Linked DNA regions of Azospira inquinata. The protein of the gene in region 2 binds, or shares a complex with, the protein of the main gene of each other region. Links are inferred from orthologs where the notes say so. Each region holds a gene or a part of one and is shown on either strand. Other genes may lie near its edges.

Region 1 (2,815 bases), 2.3 Mb from region 2 along the record:
GTAGATGCGTTTTTCCGCCATACGCCGGTCCAGGTGGATTTCCATGTTGCCCGTGCCCTTGAATTCTTCGTAGATCACGTCGTCCATGCGGGAGCCGGTTTCGACCAGGGCGGTGGCAATAATGGTGAGGGAGCCGCCTTCCTCAATGTTCCGGGCGGCGCCGAAGAAGCGCTTGGGCTTTTGCAGGGCGTTGGCGTCCATGCCCCCGGTGAGCACCTTGCCGGAGGCGGGCTGCACCGTGTTGTAGGCCCGGGCCAGACGGGTGATGGAGTCCAGCAGGATGACCACATCCTTTTTGTGTTCCACTAGGCGCTTGGCCTTTTCAATGACCATTTCCGCTACCACCACGTGGCGGGTAGCCGGTTCGTCGAAGGTGGAGGCCACCACTTCGCCCCGCACCGTGCGCTGCATTTCCGTCACTTCTTCCGGACGTTCGTCGATGAGCAGGACGATGAGATGGACATCCGGATGATTGGCCGTAATGGCGTGGGCGATGTGTTGCAGCATCACCGTCTTCCCGGACTTGGGGGGCGCCACCAGCAGGCCGCGTTGGCCTTTGCCGATGGGGGAAATCATGTCCACGATGCGGGAAGTGGTGTTTTCCTCAGCCCGAATGTCCCGTTCCAGCTTCAGGTGTTCCGTGGGATGGAGGGGGGTGAGGTTTTCAAAGAGAATCTTGCTCTTGCAGGCTTCCGGCGGCTCGTAGTTGATCCGATCCACTTTTACCAGGGCGAAGTACCGTTCTCCGTCCTTGGGGGTACGGATTTCCCCTTCGATGGTGTCCCCGGTGTGCAGATTGAAGCGACGGATCTGGGAGGGGGAGACATAAATGTCATCCGTACTGGCCAGATAGGAAGTGTCCGGGGAGCGGAGAAAGCCGAAACCGTCGGGCAGGACTTCCAGGACGCCGTCGCCGAAAATGCTCTCGCCGCGTTTGGCGTGCTTTTTCAGCAGGGCAAAAATCAGTTCCTGCTTGCGCAGGCGGTTGGCACCCTCGATTTCATTGGTGACAGCCATCTCCAGCAGTTGGCTGACATGGAGGGTCTTCAGTTCGGATAGATGCATGGCGCTACGAGCGTAATGGGGAGCTTTTCAGCAAAAGGCGCGGAGACTTCCGCGGTGGATGGGATATGGGTATGGCGTTAGGGCCGACGTCGCGGCGGACTACACAGGAATCAGAGAATCGGAAGAGAGGGTTCCCGGGCAGGAAGCGGGGGAACGGCCTGAAAGTCTTGCCGGGAAGTTGTTATTGGTTTCCGGGGAGGAGGGCGGATCTTTTTGGGATCAGGCGCCCCTACAGAGGGCGCAAGGCTTTCAGGCGCGGAGACTAAAGGCTTTACAGGTTGCTGTCAATAAAAGCGGTCAACTGGGATTTGGACAGGGCGCCCACCTTGGTGGCTTCCACGTTGCCGCCCTTGAACAGCATCAGGGTGGGAATACCACGGATGCCGTATTTGGCCGGCGTCTTTTGGTTTTCGTCGATGTTCAGCTTGGCCACTTTCAGCTTGCCGGCGTATTCGCCAGCCACTTCGTCCAGGATCGGGGCGATCATTTTGCAGGGACCGCACCATTCAGCCCAATAGTCCACCAGGACCGGTTCGGAAGACTGCAGCACTTCGGCATCGAAGGCGTCGTCGGTGACGTAATGGATGTGTTCGCTCATGAAAAAAAGTCCCTTCTGGTGTAACGCTTTGGGAAATATGGAAAATTATGCCGGAGGCCGACGGCCTGTCGGTCTGCCTCGGATTTGATACCGGGCTATGCTAGCGAAAATCATCCGGGTTGGGAAGTTGGCTGAACTTCTCCCCGCGCCCTGTTGCCAGAGGGGAAACCTGGGGTTTCTCCAATTATTCCGGAGGATAGGCCATGACCTATGTGGTGACCGAAAATTGCATCCGCTGTAAATACACCGACTGCGTGGACGTCTGTCCCGTGGATTGCTTCCGGGAGGGGCCCAATTTTCTGGCCATCGACCCGGACGAATGCATCGACTGCGGCGTGTGTGTACCCGAATGTCCGGCGGAAGCCATTTTCCGGGAGGATGACGTGCCCCTGGCCCAGCGTCCCTATATTGCCCTGAACCAGGAACTGGCCCAGTCCTGGCCCCCCATCCTGGCGCGCCACGCCGCCCCGGAGGATGCGGACGAATGGAACGGCAAGCCGGACAAGGGGCCCTTGCTGGAGCGCTGAGTAACGCGCTGATGCCTTTGTTTTTGCGGCCCTTGCCCACAGCTGGGGGCGCCTGATTTACCATTGGGCTTCACCCGACCTCGGCGCTGGAGGCATTGGCCCGGGCATTTTTTCGGGGGCCGGGCCCCGTTCCTAAAACTCCCATTCCTTCTTGTCACAGGCATTCTCCCGCCCATGGCCCGCTCCCCTGATACCCCCTCCCTGACCGGCGACCTGTTTGCTGCTTCCCTGCCCCTGGAGGACGGGGAGGCTCCGGCCGCCGGAGGCACCGGGGTGACCGCCCCCACCGCCGGGGTGGAGGAAATGGCCCTGGACGGGGGGGAAGATTTTCTCGCTGCCGTCTCCCGGGCGGTGCTGGATTTTATCGGCGGCGGACCGGATCTTTCCCGGCTGCGCTTAGTGGTGCCCGGCCTGCCCCTGGCCTCCCAGTTACGGCGGGAACTGGGGCGCACCTGGGGCCTTAGGGCCCCGACGGGGGTACCCCTGCTCCTGCCCCCTTGCGACACCCTGGCCCGCTGGGCCGCCGGGGTGGCCCTTACCCCCGCCCCCCTGCCCCCCGCCGAGCGGCTGGTGCTGCTTCGGGACGCCCTGGCGGAACGGGGCTGGTTCGAGGCGGGCAGCCTGT
Region 2 (3,475 bases):
GGGCCAGGGCTACCTCATTCACCATGGGGGCGGAGATGAGGAAGGAAAAGGTGACCCCCAGGGGCACCCCGGCGGAGAGAAAGCCGATGAACAGGGGAACGGCGGAACAGGAACAGAAGGGGGTCACTATGCCCAGGGCGGCGGCCAGCATATTGCCCAGCCCCATGCGCCTGCCGGACAGCAGGGCCCGGGTACGTTCCGGGGCGAAAAAAGTTTGGATCACCCCCATGACAAAGACTACGGCAACGAGCAACAGCAGCACCTTGGGGGTGTCGTAGCAAAAGAAGTGTAGGGCTTCCCCCAGGCGGGTCTGGCGGGTCAGGCCCAGCAGGGCTAATACCCCATCGGCCCAGGAGGTAAGGCTGGCATAGGCGGCCACCCAGGCCAGGGTGGCGGCGCCCAGGCGTATCAGCCAGGGCGTCAGGCGGGGAGCGGGGGCGGTGCTCATAGGGGGGACCGGGAGGAGGGGGCTTCGTACCAGCCCCGGCTGGCGGTGACTACCCGGACCACCAGGAGCATGACCGGAACTTCGATCAGGACCCCTACCACGGTGGCCAGGGCGGCCCCGGACTGGAAGCCGAAGAGGCTGATGGCGGTGGCCACAGCCAGTTCAAAGAAATTAGAGGCGCCGATTAGGGCCGACGGGCAGGCCACATTATGGCTTTCCCCCAGCTGCCGGTTCAGGCCGTAAGCCAGGGCGGCGTTGAACAGCACCTGGATCAGGATGGGCACGGCCAGCAGGGCGATGACCAGGGGCTGATCCAGAAGGGCCTGGCCCTGGAAAGCAAACAGCAGCACCAGGGTGGCTAGAAGGGCGGCCATGGACCAGGGGCCGGTTTTTTCCATGGTCACTTCCAGGGCGTCGGGGCCCCGGCCCAGCAGTCGGTGGCGCCAGGCCTGGGCCAGTATGACGGGGATCAGGATATAGAGTCCCACCGAAGTCAGCAGGGTGTCCCAGGGCACCTGGATGGCGGACATGCCCAGGAGCAGGGCCACCAGGGGGGCGAAGGCAAAGATCATGATGCTGTTGTTCACCGCCACCTGGGACAGGGTGAACAGGGGGTCGCCCCCGGACAGGCGGCTCCAGACAAAAACCATGGCGGTGCAGGGGGCCGCCGCCAGGAGAATGAGGCCGGCGATGTAGCTATCCACCTGGGCCGCGGGCAGCAGGGGGGCGAACAGGTGGCGCAGGAACAGCCAGCCCAGAAAGGCCATGGAAAAGGGCTTCACCAGCCAATTTACCAACAGGGTCACGGCGATGCCCCGCCAGTGGCGCCCCACCTGATGCAGGGCACTGAAATCCACCTTGACCAGCATGGGGATGATCATGATCCAGATGAGCAGGCCCACGGGCAGATTGACCCGGGCCACCTCTAGGCTACCAATGGCTTGGAACAGGCCCGGGGCCAGGCGTCCCAGGCCGATACCCGCCAGAATGCAGAGGGCTACCCAGGCGCTGAGATAACGCTCGAATCCCCCCATGGGGGCAGTGGATGCCCCTTTGCCGGGGGCCGGGCAGGGATTGGGATGGGTCATGGGGCCTCCTCTAAGCCCAGGGCCTGGACCACGGCGGGCACCAGCCGGGTCCGGATATCCTTTTCCAGGGCCACAAAGGCGGCCAGGGGCTGGCCGTGGGGGTCCGGGAAACTGAGGTGCAGGCGGGGTACGGGCCGGGGGAATACCGGGCAGCTTTCCCGGGCGTTATCGCAGACGGTGACCACCAGATCAATGGCTTCCCCCAGCACCGCTTCCACGGGCTTGGGAACCAGGCCTTCCCCGGGGACGCCCGCCCGGGCCAGGGCGGTGAGGGCCAGGGGCGCCACCTGGGGCTGGGGTCGGGTGCCCGCCGATAGGGCTCGCACCCGGCCTGCCAGGACCTGGTTAAGAATGGCTTCCCCCATCTGGGAACGGCAGGAATTCCCGGTGCAGAGCACCAGCACGGTTTTTGGCTCATTCATGGTTCGCCTCCTGGGGCGTGTCTTTCAGCCCGGCCCGGCGTTTTTCCGTGGTATCGCAACAATGGGTCTGGGGCAGGCAGTTCTGTCCCTGGCAACAGTTGCTGGTAAGGAAGGAGATCAGGTCATCCATCACCGGATAGTTGGCGGAATAGTGGATAAAGCGGCTGGAGCGCTCCCCGGAAATCAGCCCCACCCGGCTCAAATGGGCCAGATGAAAGGAGAGGGTGGCGGGGACCATCCCCAATTCCTCCCCAATGGCGCTGGCGTTGATGCCCCCTGGCCCGGCCTGGACCAGGAGACGGAAAATGGCCAGCCGGGATTCGTGTCCCAGGGCAGCCAAGAGCTCGGCGGCGTTTAAGGTTTCCATATTTCGAAGATTATCGAAATATGGAAGGAAGAACAAGAGGCAATCCCGGCCTGGGTTCAGCGGACCTGCTGCCAGGGCCTGGGTCCGAAAGAGTGGCCGTCTAGCCCAGGCTGCCACCCCCGGCGACGTCATCAACGCCATTTCGGTGGGCCTGGAGACAGCCTCTGAGCCCGGGAGATAGCCTGGAAAGGGGGATAGGGCGGAGTGCTGCGTTGGCAGGGTGAGTTGGGAAAGGGCAGGTAAGCTCCCGAGTTGGGATTACCCCTTCGTTTTCCCCTTTTACCGCTTTCCTCCGCGGGGAAGACCGGCTGGTTTCCCTATTCCTCCGCCCTAATTCCTGCTACCTCAACCCGCCCTTCCCGTTCACTAAACACCACCTGCACCTTCATCCCCGGTTTTAACCCTTGCAGCTGGGCCGGGTCTTTGACGGGGAAGTACATGGTCATGGCGCTCATGTGGAGGCTGGGGACGGGGGCGTGGGTGAGCATGACCCGGGCTTTGGCAATATCCACTTTGCGGATCAGGGCGGGGATGGCGGGGGCTTCGGATTCTGCGGGGACGGTGCCCTGACCTGCGATGGGGATGGGGCTCATGCCCATGGGGGCAGCGGAATGGTCCATGGACATTTCCTGAGCCTGGAGGGCGGTGAAAGGAAGGAGGACCAGGGGGATGAGCAGAATTTTGGGGAACATGGGAATTTCCTGAAAAAAATTAAAAAATGGTTTCGTTGCCGGAAGCAAAGCCGCCAGATTTAGAACCAGAAACGCAGACCGGCGACCCAGCGGGTTTCCTGGCGGGGATTACCCTCCGCTTCCGCCAGATTGGCGCTGCGGCCCCACCGGGTAGCCCGTTCCACCCCCAGGTAGGGGGCAAACTGGCGGGTGAATTCGTAGCGCAGGCGCAGGCCCCAGGTACTGTCTGTCACTCCCCGGCCCACTTCCCGGGCCGGGTCGTCCTTGCCGTAGGCATTCAATTCCAGCCGGGGCTGGAGGATCAGGCGCCGGGTCAGGAGCAGGTCGTATTCCGCTGCCGCCCGTAGGGCGCTGCGGCCGTCGCTGCCCAGGTAAAGGGTGGCTTCCACGTCGAACCAGTAGGGGGCCAGCCCCTGGAGGCCCAGGGCCAGCCAGGTCCGGTTCTGGTGGCCGCCGCT

What was found.
Region 1: the proteins of Azoinq_RS00955 (region 2) and trxA are in contact, whole or in part, in an NMR structure (PDB 2IPA), measured with the Bacillus subtilis proteins. The link is inferred for Azospira inquinata from one-to-one orthologs.

Annotation. Positions count from the first base shown.
Region 1 is NZ_CP064782.1:2,559,948-2,562,762, forward strand. It holds trxA (thioredoxin TrxA), read right to left. Parts: upstream 1,664-2,815; coding sequence 1,337-1,663; downstream 1-1,336. Other genes in the region: rho (transcription termination factor Rho), read right to left, coding at 1-1,065; fdxA (ferredoxin FdxA), read left to right, coding at 1,867-2,190; Azoinq_RS11760 (PD-(D/E)XK nuclease family protein), read left to right, coding at 2,365-2,815. UniProt on the Bacillus subtilis protein: Participates in various redox reactions through the reversible oxidation of its active center dithiol to a disulfide and catalyzes dithiol-disulfide exchange reactions.
Region 2 is NZ_CP064782.1:216,621-220,095, reverse strand. The notes cover bases 246-3,209. They hold Azoinq_RS00955 (arsenate reductase ArsC), read right to left. Parts: upstream 1,959-3,209; coding sequence 1,533-1,958; downstream 246-1,532. Other genes in these bases: Azoinq_RS00940 (copper resistance protein B), read right to left, coding at 3,077-3,209; Azoinq_RS00945 (copper-binding protein), read right to left, coding at 2,643-3,017; Azoinq_RS00950 (ArsR/SmtB family transcription factor), read right to left, coding at 1,951-2,325; arsB (ACR3 family arsenite efflux transporter), read right to left, coding at 445-1,536; Azoinq_RS00965 (permease), read right to left, coding at 246-448. Also shown: more of Azoinq_RS00965, read right to left, coding at 1-245; more of Azoinq_RS00940, read right to left, coding at 3,210-3,475. UniProt on the Bacillus subtilis protein: Catalyzes the reduction of arsenate [As(V)] to arsenite [As(III)]. In vitro, can dephosphorylate para-nitrophenyl phosphate (pNPP).